One region of the Escherichia sp. E4742 genome, then DNA from elsewhere that is predicted to be linked to it. Evidence: predicted binding sites of a transcription regulator. Region 1 holds the regulator's gene; each other region holds the start of a gene.
What was found. The regulator PurR, encoded in region 1, represses purine synthesis genes. The targets are predictions, from matches to a motif close to CANGCAAACGTTTGCNTG.
Positions count from the first base shown of each region.

Region 2: purH (bifunctional phosphoribosylaminoimidazolecarboxamide formyltransferase/IMP cyclohydrolase) is a predicted target of PurR. The motif match lies at 3,007-3,024, and genes of this name have one in related genera.
Region 3: purL (phosphoribosylformylglycinamidine synthase) is a predicted target of PurR. The motif match lies at 2,709-2,726, and genes of this name have one in related genera.

Region 1 covers NZ_CP040443.1:4,771,944-4,776,907, reverse strand. The annotation lists gene punC (purine nucleoside transporter PunC) at 1-1,126, opposite strand, end outside; gene punR (DNA-binding transcriptional activator PunR) at 1,239-2,171, shown strand; gene purR (HTH-type transcriptional repressor PurR) at 2,168-3,193, opposite strand; gene cydH (cytochrome bd-I accessory subunit CydH) at 3,492-3,581, shown strand; gene FEM44_RS23215 (MFS transporter) at 3,747-4,916, shown strand.
Region 2 covers NZ_CP040443.1:2,417,330-2,422,293, forward strand. The annotation lists gene zraR (sigma-54-dependent response regulator transcription factor ZraR) at 1-13, shown strand, start outside; gene purD (phosphoribosylamine--glycine ligase) at 10-1,299, opposite strand; gene purH (bifunctional phosphoribosylaminoimidazolecarboxamide formyltransferase/IMP cyclohydrolase) at 1,311-2,900, opposite strand; rRNA gene FEM44_RS11770 (16S ribosomal RNA) at 3,517-4,964, shown strand, end outside.
Region 3 covers NZ_CP040443.1:586,953-591,916, reverse strand. The annotation lists gene yfhb (phosphatidylglycerophosphatase C) at 1-430, shown strand, start outside; gene tadA (tRNA adenosine(34) deaminase TadA) at 488-991, shown strand; gene mltF (membrane-bound lytic murein transglycosylase MltF) at 988-2,544, opposite strand; gene purL (phosphoribosylformylglycinamidine synthase) at 2,802-4,964, shown strand, end outside.

The sequences.
Region 1 (4,964 bases):
CAACCAGCACCACAGTCGATAACATTACGCTGGTGGTGGTGAACAGCGGCGTGCTGACGCTGATGAGCCAGGAAACCCCCAGGCTTGCGAGGAAGCACAGACCCAATTGCAGGGTATTCTGCAATGCAGCAGCGCGGCCAGTCGCATGCGGGAAGGGGCGTAGCGCCTGGGCGACCACAATCGGGTAGATTGCCCCGTTGGCAATGGCCATCACACAGAATGGGATCAGAATTTCGGCCAGCGACACATGGCTAATGAAGCCCGCAGCCCAGGTTGCTACCACGCTGACGGCAAACAGCGCCAGCAGCCACGGTAACAACTGCTTACCCTGCCATTTCTGCAATGCGGCGCGACAGCCGTAACCACCAATAAGAAACGCGATGGTTTGCGGAACATAACTTAATCCGATTACTGCCGGACTGTAGCCCATTTCGCTGAGGATAAACGGTGAACCGGTTAGCCAGGCAAAGAAACTGGCTGAACAGGCCGCATAAATCAGCACATTCCCGCGATAGGTTTTTGAACGCAGCAGATCGGTAAAGGTCAGTCCATCCTGACTATTATTGCGTGCTTTCGTGGTGGGTTTAAGCCAGAAAATGGGCAGAATCAGCACTACGGCAATGGCAAACAGAGTGGCGAAAATCGCCTGCCAGGAAAAATGGACCAGCAGCCAGCTACCTAACAGCGGAGCAAGCGCCGGAGAAAGCCCCACTAAAGGCATAATGGTCGCGAAAATACGGTTAACTTTTTGTGAAGGATAGTAATCCGTCACCAATGCCTGCCAGATAACGGCCGCGGCACAGACACCCACTGCCTGTACAAAACGCAATACCAGCAGCGTGGCAGCGTTTTCCACCCATAACATCCCCAGACTACCCAGCGCAAAAATTGTCAGGCCGATCAATAACACAGGTTTACGACCATAACGATCGGAGAGCGGCCCCCACAGGAGCTGGGCAGCGGCAAAACCGGCAAGGAACAGACTAAGGCTGGCACTGACAGCAGACGCAGGCGTTTGCAGGTCGGCCTGAATGGCGGCGAAAGCAGGCAGATACATATCGGTTGCCAGAAAACCGAGTACGCTCAAACCCGCCAGCCAGACTAAAAATCTTTTCCCAGGTTGCATGTATATTCTCTAAATTCCTCAATTAAACACCGTCGCAAAGTGTAGGGAGTGAAATTCCTGTTGTGAAACGGTAATATTTGATGACTGGTTTCAAAAATTTTGCAGGCAAACTATGTGGTCTGAATATTCTCTCGAAGTGGTTGATGCAGTGGCGCGAAATGGCAGCTTTAGCGCTGCAGCCCAGGAGTTGCATCGCGTTCCTTCTGCGGTCAGCTATACCGTGCGTCAGCTGGAAGAGTGGCTGGCGGTGCCGCTGTTTGAACGGCGTCATCGTGACGTGGAACTGACCGCTGCCGGGGCGTGGTTTCTCAAAGAAGGGCGCTCTGTTGTCAAAAAAATGCAGATCACCCGCCAACAATGTCAGCAGATAGCGAACGGCTGGCGCGGTCAATTAGCTATCGCGGTAGATAATATTGTCAGGCCAGAACGCACGCGGCAGATGATTGTTGATTTCTATCGCCATTTTGATGACGTCGAACTTCTGGTTTTTCAGGAAGTGTTCAACGGCGTCTGGGATGCGCTTTCCGACGGGCGCGTGGAACTGGCGATTGGCGCGACACGAGCGATTCCGGTCGGTGGCCGTTACGCCTTCCGGGATATGGGAATGTTGAGCTGGAGTTGCGTTGTTGCCAGTCATCATCCGCTTGCGTCGATGAATGGGCCGCTCAGCGATGACACGTTGCGCAACTGGCCGTCGCTTGTGCGCGAAGACACGTCGCGGACGTTGCCCAAACGAATTACCTGGCTGCTGGATAACCAAAAAAGGCTTGTCGTACCTGACTGGGAATCATCGGCAACCTGTATCTCGGCCGGTTTATGCATTGGCATGGTGCCTACGCATTTCGCCAAACCGTGGCTTAATGAGGGAAAATGGGTGGCGTTAGAACTGGAAAATCCATTCCCTGATTCGGCATGTTGCCTGACATGGCAGCAGAATGATATGTCGCCAGCGTTAACCTGGTTGCTGGAGTATCTCGGCGATAGTGAGACGCTGAATAAGGAGTGGCTGCGGGAGCCGGAAGAGACTCCCGCAACGGATGATTAACGACGATAGTCGCGGAACGGACCGTCAGCCACGGAGCGGCGTTCAATAAGCCGCGGATGAACTTCGATAGACTGCGGTTCTTCGCGTTTGTTGACGATACGGTCCAACAGCATGTTGAACGCCGTTTCGCCCAGTGAATCTTTTGGCTGATGGATAGTGGTCAGCGCCGGGGTAAAGTAGCGGGCGTTGCGTACGTTATCATAACCGATCAGCGAAACATCCTGTGGTACGCGCAGACCCATTTCATCAGCAGCGCAAAGTGCGCCCATTGCCATGATATCGCCACCACAGAAAACCGCAGTAGGGCGGTGTGGCTGCGACAGGATTTGTTGCATGGCGCGATAACCCGATTCAGGTTCAAAGTCACCCTGCACAATCCAGTTTTCTGGCACCTTGATCATCGCTTCTTCCATCGCCTTCATAAACCCTGCCAGACGACCCGCGCCGGTATTACGTTCCAGAGGGCCAGGGATGACACCAATTTCGCGATGGCCGCGTTCGATCAGATAGCGTCCGGCCATGTAGCCGCCTTCAAACGCGTTATCGATGACCGCATCGGTAAAGTCGGCTTTTGCTTCGCCCCAGTCCATTACCACCATCGGGATATGGCGATACTCTTCCAGCATCGCCAGCAACGGTTCCGGATACTCAGAACACATGACCAGCAGGCCATCGACGCGTTTTTGCGCCATCATCGACAGATAGGCTCTCTGTTTCTCCAGATTGTTCCACGCGTTGCCGAGGATCAGCGTGTAACCTTTCTGGAAGCAATTTTTTTCAACCGCTTCGATGATCTCCGCGAAATAGGCTGCTTCGCTGCTGGTCGCCAGCAAGCCGATAGACTTGGTATGGTTAACCTTCAGGCTACGCGCTACCGCGCTAGGGGAGTAGTGTAATTCTTTAATCGCTGCCCACACGGCGTTGCGCGTTTCTTCAGCGACGAAACGAGTTTTGTTTATAACGTGTGACACAGTTGTAGTGGAAACGTTTGCTCGCTTCGCTACATCTTTTATTGTTGCCATTCCATTTCACTCCAGACCCTAACTTCAGCTCCTGCAAAATCGCAAGGTAAACGTTTGCCTTTACACACCTTACGCGCAACAAAAGTGTTGCGGTACGCCGGAAAAACGACACAGAGCGTCAGGAAGGGGTCAATGGCCAGTACGCAAATAGTGTAAGCGTGGAATTTTGGCCGATCTTGATGAAAAGGGGAAGTGGTAAAAACACTTATCATTATAAATGGCGGGAGATTTTTTCTTCACAGTGTGTAAAAATGCGTAATATCACTTTTTGTAGGGTAATAAAAAAGGAGAAAACTTGATGAGTACCGACCTTAAATTTTCACTGGTAACAACCATTATTGTCCTCGGTTTGATCGTGGCCGTAGGTTTGACTGCCGCGCTGCACTGATTTCCCTTCGAGGGAGCGCATCCTCCCTCGCACTCTCTTCCCTTTTGTTAGCAAAATGGCAAAAGTGTTTTCTCTTTTTGTTATTTTCAATTTTTTGTGATTGCTGTCATGCTTTCGCCACTTTGATGAATATCGTGTAATGACGCGAAGAGGTGGAGATTAGACATGAAAATTAACTATCCGTTGTTGGCGCTGGCAGTTGGCGCGTTTGGTATCGGGACAACGGAGTTCTCGCCAATGGGCCTTTTACCCGTCATTGCGCGCGGTGTGGATGTCTCGATTCCTGCTGCGGGCATGTTAATCAGCGCCTATGCGGTTGGCGTGATGGTTGGCGCGCCGCTGATGACATTACTGCTGTCTCATCGCGCCAGGCGCAGTGCGCTTATTTTCCTGATGGCCATTTTCACTCTTGGCAACGTGCTTTCCGCCATCGCGCCGGATTATATGACGCTGATGCTTTCACGCATTCTGACCAGTCTGAATCACGGGGCATTCTTTGGTTTGGGTTCAGTCGTGGCCGCAAGCGTTGTGCCTAAACACAAACAGGCCAGCGCTGTCGCCACTATGTTTATGGGCTTAACTCTGGCAAATATTGGCGGTGTTCCTGCGGCGACCTGGCTTGGCGAAACTATTGGCTGGCGGATGTCGTTTCTGGCAACGGCGGGGCTGGGCGTAATTTCAATGATTAGCCTGTTCTTCTCGTTACCGAAAGGCGGCGCAGGAGCTCGACCGGAAGTGAAAAAAGAGCTGGCTGTATTGATGCGTCCGCAGGTGTTATCAGCCTTGCTGACGACGGTACTGGGGGCTGGCGCAATGTTTACCCTCTACACCTATATTTCACCAGTACTGCAAAGTATCACCCACGCAACGCCGGTGTTCGTAACAGCCATGCTGGTGCTGATTGGCGTCGGGTTTTCTATCGGTAACTATTTAGGCGGTAAACTGGCAGATCGTTCGGTCAACGGCACGCTGAAAGGCTTTTTGTTGCTGCTGATGGTGATTATGCTGGCGATTCCGTTCCTGGCGCGTAATGAGTTTGGTGCGGCTATCAGCATGGTGGTGTGGGGCGCAGCAACTTTTGCGGTTGTACCACCGTTACAGATGCGTGTGATGCGAGTTGCCAGCGAAGCGCCGGGGCTGTCTTCCTCAGTGAATATTGGTGCCTTTAACCTGGGCAATGCTCTGGGTGCCGCGGCAGGTGGCGCAGTGATTTCGGGTGGTCTGGGGTACAGTTTTGTGCCGGTGATGGGGGCGATTGTCGCAGGACTGGCATTGTTGCTGGTGTTTATGTCAGCCAGAAAACAACCTGAAGCAGTTTGCGTTGCCAACAGCTAATAAAACAAAACGCAGAAGGGGATACCTTCTGCGTTACAGTTTGCAGGC
Region 2 (4,964 bases), 2.4 Mb from region 1:
ACTGTCGCGTTAGTTCTGCTCGCGCTCGATAGCGCGCCAGCCGATATCTTTCCGGCAGAAGCAGTCGTCCCAGTGGATATCGGTCATTAAGGCATAAGCGCGTTTCTGCGCTTCTGCTACGGTATGACCCAGCGCGGTGACGCACAGTACGCGCCCGCCGCTGGTCACGACCTGCTCGTCATCCGCCAGTTTTGTGCCCGCGTGGAACACTTTGCCGCCTGCCACTTCTTCCAGCGGCAGGCCGTGGATCACATCGCCGGTGCGGTAATCGCCCGGATATCCACCCGCAGCCATCACCACGCCGAGAGAAGCTCGCTCATCCCACTCTGACGTTTTCTCGTCCAGCTTGCCTTCACAGGCCGCCAGGCAGAGCTCAACCAGATCGGACTTCATGCGCAGCATAATCGGCTGGGTTTCCGGATCGCCAAAGCGGCAGTTAAATTCGATAACCTTTGGATTGCCCTGTTTGTCGATCATCAGGCCCGCGTAGAGAAAACCGGTGTAGGTGTTGCCTTCCGCCGCCATGCCTTTCACGGTTGGCCAGATGATACGTTCCATGGTGCGCTGATGAACCTCATCGGTCACTACTGGCGCAGGGGAGTAAGCGCCCATCCCGCCGGTGTTCGGTCCGGTATCTTTATCACCTACGCGTTTGTGATCCTGGCTGGTGGCCATCGGTAGCACATGCTCGCCGTCCACCATCACGATAAAACTCGCTTCTTCGCCATCGAGGAACTCTTCGATAACGATGCGATGACCCGCGTCGCCAAAAGCGTTGCCCGCCAGCATATCGTGAACAGCCGCTTCCGCTTCTTCCAGCGTCATCGCTACGATAACGCCTTTCCCGGCAGCCAGACCGTCAGCTTTAATGACGATTGGCGCGCCTTTCTCACGCAGATACGCCAGCGCAGGTTCTACCTCGGTGAAGTTCTGGTATTCCGCCGTAGGGATCTTATGGCGGGCCAGGAAATCTTTGGTAAACGCTTTCGAACCTTCAAGTTGCGCGGCACCTGCGGTTGGGCCGAAGATTTTCATCCCGGCGGCACGGAAGGTATCGACCACGCCTTTCACCAGCGGCGCTTCCGGGCCGACGATGGTCAGATCTACCTTTTCGTTTTGTGCGAAATCCAGCAGCGCCGGGATATCGGTCACGCCGATGGCGACGTTTTGCAGCGTGGGTTCCAGCGCAGTGCCTGCATTACCCGGAGCAACAAAAACAGTTTCAACCAGCGGCGACTGGGCCGCTTTCCAGGCCAGCGCGTGCTCGCGCCCGCCGTTACCAATCACTAATACTTTCATCTATTGCTCCATTAATGGCGGAAGTGGCGCATGTCGGTGAAGAGCATCGCAATACCGTGTTCATCGGCGGCGGCAATCACTTCGTCATCACGGATAGAACCGCCAGGCTGGATTACGCAGGTCACGCCCGCAGCGGCGGCGGCATCAATACCGTCGCGGAACGGGAAGAACGCGTCAGAAGCCATCGAGGAACCTTTCACTTCCAGGCCTTCATCGGCAGCTTTAATACCGGCGATTTTCGCGGAGTACACGCGGCTCATCTGGCCCGCGCCAATACCGATGGTCATATTGTTTTTGGCATAGACAATGGCGTTAGATTTCACGAACTTCGCCACTTTCCAGCAGAACAGCGCATCACGCAGTTCCTGTTCGGTCGGCTGGCGTTTGGTGACGACACGCAGTTCTTCCGCACCGACCATCCCCAGATCGCGATCCTGAACCAGCAGACCGCCGTTCACACGTTTGAAATCGAGGCCCGGAATACGTTCGCCCCACTGACCGCAGGTCAGAACGCGTACGTTCTGCTTGGCGGCGGTGATTTTCAGGGCTTCTTCGCTGGCGGACGGCGCAATAATCACTTCGACAAACTGACGAGAAATGATGGCCTGTGCGGTTTCCGCATCCAGCTCGCGGTTAAAGGCAATGATGCCACCGAATGCGGAGGTTGGGTCGGTTTTGTACGCGCGATCGTAAGCATCAAGAAGGGAATTGCCGATAGCCACGCCGCAAGGGTTAGCGTGCTTCACAATCACACATGCCGGCTCGGCGAACTCTTTCACGCACTCCAGCGCCGCATCGGTATCGGCGATGTTGTTATAAGAGAGGGCTTTACCCTGAACCTGGGTTGCGGTGGCAACGGAGGCTTCTTTCACATTCTCTTCTATATAGAAGGCAGCCTGCTGGTGGCTGTTCTCGCCGTAGCGCATATCCTGCTTCTTAATGAAGTTCAGGTTCAGCGTGCGCGGGAAGCGACCGGCAGCTTCTTTGCTTTCACCGTGGTAAGCCGGAACCATGCTGCCAAAGTAGTTGGCAATCATGCTGTCGTAAGCGGCGGTGTGCTCGAAGGCTTTGATGGCGAGGTCGAAACGGGTTGCAAGCGTCAGCGATCCTTCGTTGGCATCCATCTCATTAATAATGGCGTCGTAGTCGCTGCTCTTCACGACGATTGCGACATCTTTATGGTTCTTGGCGGCGGAGCGCACCATCGTTGGGCCACCGATATCAATGTTCTCAACCGCATCTTCCAGCGAGCAGCCTTCACGAGCAACGGTCTGGGCGAATGGATACAGGTTAACAACCACCATATCGATAGGCTGGATCTGATGTTCTTCCATAATGGCATCGTCCTGGCCGCGACGGCCCAGAATGCCACCATGTACTTTCGGATGCAGAGTCTTCACACGTCCATCCATCATCTCCGGGAAACCGGTGTAATCGGAAACTTCGGTCACCGGCAGACCTTTTTCTGCTAACAGACGGGCAGTGCCTCCTGTAGATAGCAGCTCCACACCACGTGCGGAAAGTGCCTGGGCGAATTCGACGATACCGGCTTTGTCAGAAACACTGAGCAGAGCGCGGCGGACTGGACGACGTTGTTGCATGGTAAATCCCCTGGATTTGACTATTACAGAGAGCGTTAGCTGAATTTTTCGCGAAAAACTCAGCTAACGCCCCTAACGGGGCATCCTTATTTTTCGCCAGCATTGTAACGAAAACGTTTGCGCAACGCTCGCGAATTTTTCTCTTTCAATGGTGATCACAATTTTGACAGTGGTTACCGTGGGAAAAATACAGAAATTGCATTGATGATTGTGGATAACTCTGTGTGTAAAAAGGTATAAAGCGGGGTTTTGCTGGGGAATGCAGCAGTCAGTCATTTTTCTGCAATTTTTCTATTGCGGCCTGCGGAGAACTCCCTATAATGCGCCTCCATCGACACGGCGGATGTGAATCACTTCACACAAACAGCCGGTTCGGTTAAAGAGAAAAATCCTGAAATTCAGGGTTGACTCTGAAAGAGGAAAGCGTAATATACGCCACCTCGCGACAGTGAGCTGAAAGCCGCGTCGCAACTGCTCTTTAACAATTTATCAGACAATCTGTGTGGGCACTCGAAGATACGGATTCTTAACGTCGCAAGACGATAAATGAATACCAAGTCTCAAGAGTGAACACGTAATTCATTACGAAGTTTAATTCTTTGAGCATCAAACTTTTAAATTGAAGAGTTTGATCATGGCTCAGATTGAACGCTGGCGGCAGGCCTAACACATGCAAGTCGAACGGTAACAGGAAACAGCTTGCTGTTTCGCTGACGAGTGGCGGACGGGTGAGTAATGTCTGGGAAACTGCCTGATGGAGGGGGATAACTACTGGAAACGGTAGCTAATACCGCATAATGTCGCAAGACCAAAGAGGGGGACCTTCGGGCCTCTTGCCATCGGATGTGCCCAGATGGGATTAGCTAGTAGGTGGGGTAACGGCTCACCTAGGCGACGATCCCTAGCTGGTCTGAGAGGATGACCAGCCACACTGGAACTGAGACACGGTCCAGACTCCTACGGGAGGCAGCAGTGGGGAATATTGCACAATGGGCGCAAGCCTGATGCAGCCATGCCGCGTGTATGAAGAAGGCCTTCGGGTTGTAAAGTACTTTCAGCGGGGAGGAAGGGAGTAAAGTTAATACCTTTGCTCATTGACGTTACCCGCAGAAGAAGCACCGGCTAACTCCGTGCCAGCAGCCGCGGTAATACGGAGGGTGCAAGCGTTAATCGGAATTACTGGGCGTAAAGCGCACGCAGGCGGTTTGTTAAGTCGGATGTGAAATCCCCGGGCTCAACCTGGGAACTGCATCTGATACTGGCAAGCTTGAGTCTCGTAGAGGGGGGTAGAATTCCAGGTGTAGCGGTGAAATGCGTAGAGATCTGGAGGAATACCGGTGGCGAAGGCGGCCCCCTGGACGAAGACTGACGCTCAGGTGCGAAAGCGTGGGGAGCAAACAGGATTAGATACCCTGGTAGTCCACGCCGTAAACGATGTCGACTTGGAGGTTGTGCCCTTGAGGCGTGGCTTCCGGAGCTAACGCGTTAAGTCGACCGCCTGGGGAGTACGGCCGCAAGGTTAAAACTCAAATGAATTGACGGGGGCCCGCACAAGCGGTGGAGCATGTGGTTTAATTCGATGCAACGCGAAGAACCTTACCTGGTCTTGACATACACAGAACTTTCCAGAGATGGATTGGTGCCTTCGGGAACTGTGAGACAGGTGCTGCATGGCTGTCGTCAGCTCGTGTTGTGAAATGTTGGGTTAAGTCCCGCAACGAGCGCAACCCTTATCCTTTGTTGCCAGCGGTCCGGCCGGGAACTCAAAGGAGACTGCCAGTGATAAACTGGAGGAAGGTGGGGATGACGTCAAGTCATCATGGCCCTTACGACCAGGGCTACACACGTGCTACAATGGCGCATACAAAGAGAAGCGACCTCGCGAGAGCAAGCGGACCTCATAAAGTGCGTCGTAGTCCGGATTGGAGTCTGCAACTCGACTCCATGAAGTCGGAATCGCTAGTAATCGTGGATCAGAATGCCACGGTGAATACGTTCCCGGGCCTTGTACACACCGCCCGTCACACCATGGGAGTGGGTTGCAAAAGAAGTAGGTAGCTTAAC
Region 3 (4,964 bases), 940 kb from region 1:
ATGCACTTTTGGTCACAGCGAAGCGCGTTTACAGGCATTACAAGCCGATTTTGTACACTGGTTTCGCGACAATGTTACTGCCTTTCCGCTGGTGCAAGAGCGCCTGACCACCTACTTGCTCAGTTCCGATGCTGATATCTGGTTGATTACCGGTTCTCCACAGCCGCTGGTTGAAGCGGTCTATTTCGATACGCCCTGGTTACCTCGGGTGAATCTTATCGCCAGCCAAATTCAGCGTGGTTATGGCGGCTGGGTATTGACGATGCGTTGCCTCGGGCATGAGAAGGTCGCGCAACTGGAACGCAAAATCGGCACGCCACTGCGGTTGTACAGTGGTTACAGCGACAGTAATCAGGACAACCCGCTGCTTTATTTCTGCCAGCATCGTTGGCGAGTAACCCCGCGCGGTGAACTCCAGCAACTGGAATAGAGTAAAGCATAGCGTCCGTGTATAATGCGCCGCGCTTTTATAACCGGAGTTTTCTTTTTGTCTGAAGTCGAATTTAGTCACGAATACTGGATGCGTCATGCCATGACGCTGGCAAAGCGTGCCTGGGACGAGCGGGAAGTACCGGTCGGCGCGGTATTAGTGCATAACAACCGGGTAATCGGCGAGGGCTGGAATCGTCCGATTGGGCGGCATGATCCTACCGCGCACGCTGAAATCATGGCCCTGCGTCAGGGCGGTCTGGTGATGCAAAATTATCGCCTGATCGACGCCACATTATATGTCACGCTGGAGCCGTGTGTGATGTGCGCCGGAGCGATGATTCACAGCCGCATTGGTCGTGTAGTTTTTGGTGCACGAGATGCGAAAACGGGGGCTGCCGGATCATTAATGGATGTGTTGCACCATCCGGGCATGAATCACCGGGTGGAAATCACGGAAGGGATATTGGCGGAAGAGTGTGCAGCGCTGCTCAGCGACTTCTTTCGCATGCGCCGTCAGGAAATCAAAGCGCAGAAAAAAGCGAAATCTTCTGCGGATTAATTTTGTTTCTTTTCACTTCCCTTCCTGGAAAACAGCAGCGAAGGGGAGTGTGTCAGATAGTTAGATGACGACTGTGAAAGAAACGAGAGAAAAGGAAATTTCCCTTTACTCAATTCTGTTGGTGACACTGCCGGATAATCCTGAGCCAGCTGCATCGCCGCTTCTGCTGCCTGCTTTTCTTTCTCTTGCAGATACCCCACCAGACTAATCTGATACTTACGGATATTCTCGACATAGGCGTAAGCTTCATGTCCCCGTGCATAACCGTAAGTCAGCTTGCTGTAATAGGGCTTCTGGCTAAGTAAAGGCAGACGTTGTTTAACATCGGTCCAGCTGTCTGGATTACCTTTGGTTTTTGCCGTCAGGGCGCGTGCATCCAGCATATGCGCATAACCCATATTGTAAGCGGCGAGCGCAAACCAAATCCGTTCATTTTCTGGCACGCTTTCCGGCACTTTACTCATCATATCCTGCAAATAACGCGCGCCGCCGCTGATGCTTTGTTCAGCATCGGTACGATCGGTAATGCCCAGGCTTTGCGCGGTATTTTTGGTCAACATCATCATGCCGCGCACACCGGTCGGCGAGGTGGCCTGCGCGTCCCAATGTGATTCCTGGTAAGCAATAGCCGCCAGCAAACGCCAGTCAATTTCCTCGGCGTATTTCTCAAACAAAGGTTTTAATTGTGGCAGCACCGCATCGACGGCGCGTAAAAATGTGCGCGTATCGACATAATCAAAATCATCGCCATGCCCCAGGTATTTCTCTTCAATGCGTGCCAGCGTGCCGTCCTCATTCATTTTGTTGAAGAAGTCGAGCAGAGCTGCGGAAAGGGTATTATCGTCATCTAACTGGCTAAACCAGGTCACTGGTTGTTCATCGGTGATATCGAGTGCCACGGCGAGTTCCGGGTGAACTCGCTGGAACAGGCTGATGGCGACAGAATCAGCAATGGTGTAATCCAGCTTACCTCCGATGACATCTTCCAGTAATTCCGCTGAGCCTTTTTTGTCGTCCACCTTCCAGCTTAAATCCGGGAATTTAGTTTCTTTCAGTCTTTGTAGATCGTTAACGACGACGTGTCCTGGTGCGATGGAGAGCTGTTCCGCCGTCAAATTGCCCAGCGTGCGTGGGCGATATTGACCCACTTTGTAAACCAGTTGTTGTGAAACGGAATAATAGGTAGGACCAGGCTGATAGTTTTTTACCCGCTCACTGTTATAAACCAGACCTGCTGCCAGCAGGTCGGCGTTGCCGTTGTCGAGATCGTCAAACAACTGGCTGATATTCTGCCGTACGGTCACTTTCAGTTTCACACCGAGGTAGTCGGCAAATTGTTTGGCCAACTCATAATCCAGCCCGGAAGAGTTACCGTTAATCTCATTCCAGGTGAGGGGAGTATGAATGGTGCTCACGCGCAATTCTCCCCGCGCTTGAATGGCGGCGATACGGTTGTCGGCTTTACCAAACCACGGAATAGACGGCCAGAGAGCTACCGCAAGAAGCAGTGCCAGAATGCCAATGAACAGATAATTAATCTTTAATTTTTTCAATTAGTTAATTCTCTGTGTCGTTCGTGTCCTGGCTTGAAAAAACGATATGCTAAACAAAGGTATAATCATCAATGAGCGGCATTTTGCGTAAACCTGTGCCAGTTGGCAACTTATTACAGCCATTGGCGGCACGCGTTGCTAATTCACGATGGTGATTTTATTTCCACGCAAACGGTTTCGTCAGCGCATCAGATTCTTTATAATGACGCCCGTTTCCCCCCCTTGGGTACACCGAAAGCTTAGAAGACGAGAGACTTATGATGGAAATTCTGCGTGGTTCGCCTGCACTGTCGGCATTCCGAATCAATAAACTGCTGGCGCGTTTTCAGGCTGCCAGGCTCCCGGTTCACAACATTTACGCCGAGTATGTCCATTTTGCTGACCTCAATGCGCCGTTAAACGAAGAAGCGCACGCGCAACTTGAACGCCTGTTGAAATATGGTCCGGCACTCGCCAGCCATGCCCCGGAAGGCAAATTACTGCTGGTGACCCCGCGTCCAGGCACCATCTCTCCCTGGTCTTCAAAAGCGACCGATATCGCCCATAACTGCGGGCTGCAACAGGTAAACCGCCTTGAGCGCGGCGTGGCTTACTATGTAGAAGCCGCTACGCTGACCAATGAACAGTGGCAGCAGGTTACCGCTGAACTGCACGACCGCATGATGGAAACGGTCTTTTTTGCTTTAGATGATGCAGAGCAGCTGTTTGCCCATCATCAACCGACTCCAGTCACCAGCGTTGATTTACTGGGGCAGGGCCGTCAGGCGCTGATCGACGCAAACCTGCGTCTTGGCCTGGCACTGGCGGAAGATGAAATTGACTATCTGCAAGATGCTTTCACAAAGCTTGGTCGTAACCCGAACGACATCGAGTTGTATATGTTCGCCCAGGCGAACTCTGAGCACTGCCGTCATAAGATTTTTAACGCCGACTGGATTATCGACGGTGAACAGCAGCCGAAATCGCTGTTCAAAATGATCAAAAATACCTTCGAAACCACGCCGGATCACGTTCTCTCTGCGTATAAAGATAACGCCGCGGTGATGGAAGGTTCTGAAGTGGGCCGCTACTTTGCTGACCACGAAACGGGCCGCTACGATTATCATCAGGAACCGGCTCACATCCTGATGAAAGTAGAAACTCACAACCACCCGACGGCGATTTCTCCGTGGCCGGGCGCGGCGACCGGTTCCGGCGGTGAAATCCGCGATGAAGGTGCCACCGGGCGCGGCGCGAAGCCGAAAGCCGGTCTGGTTGGTTTCTCCGTTTCCAACCTGCGAATTCCTGGCTTCGAACAGCCGTGGGAAGAAGATTTCGGTAAGCCTGAGCGCATTGTCACCGCGCTGGACATCATGACTGAAGGTCCGCTGGGCGGCGCGGCATTTAACAACGAATTTGGTCGTCCGGCGCTGAACGGCTACTTCCGTACTTATGAAGAAAAAGTGAACAGCCACAACGGCGAAGAGCTGCGCGGTTATCACAAACCGATCATGCTGGCAGGCGGGATCGGTAATATCCGCGCCGATCACGTACAAAAAGGCGAGATCAACGTCGGTGCGAAGCTGGTCGTTCTCGGCGGCCCGGCAATGAACATCGGTCTTGGCGGCGGCGCGGCGTCTTCTATGGCGTCTGGTCAGTCTGATGCCGACCTCGACTTTGCTTCCGTACAGCGCGACAACCCGGAGATGGAGCGTCGCTGCCAGGAAGTGATCGACCGTTGCTGGCAGCTTGGTGATGCCAACCCAATCCTGTTTATCCACGACGTTGGTGCAGGCGGTCTTTCTAACGCCATGCCGGAACTGGTGAGTGACGGCGGGCGCGGCGGTAAATTTGAACTGCGCGATATCCTGAGCGACGAACCGGGTATGAGCCCACTGGAAATCTGGTGTAACGAATCCCAGGAACGCTACGTGCTGGCGGTTGCTGCCGATCAGTTACCGCTGTTTGACGAACTGTGTAAGCGTGAACGCGCGCCATACGCGGTGATTGGTGAAGCGACCGAAGAGCTGCATCTTTCTCTGCACGATCGTCATTTTGATAATCAGCCGATCGATCTACCGCTGGACGTACTGCTTGGCAAAACGCCGAAGATGACCCGCGATGTGCAAACGCTGAAAGCAAAAGGCGATGCGCTGGCCCGTGAAGGGATCACCATTGCTGATGCGGTGAAACGTGTGCTGCATCTGCCGACCGTGGCGGAGAAAACTTTCCTTGTGACCATTGGCGACCGTAGCGTAACCGGCATGGTGGCGCGCGATCAGATGGTTGGCCCGTGGCAGGTGCCGGTCGCTAACTGTGCGGTCACTACTGCCAGCCTCGACAGCTACTACGGTGAAGCGATGGCAATTGGCGAACGTGCGCCAGTTGCACTGCTGGATTTCGCCGCTTCTGCCCGTCTGGCGGTCGGTGAAGCGTTAACC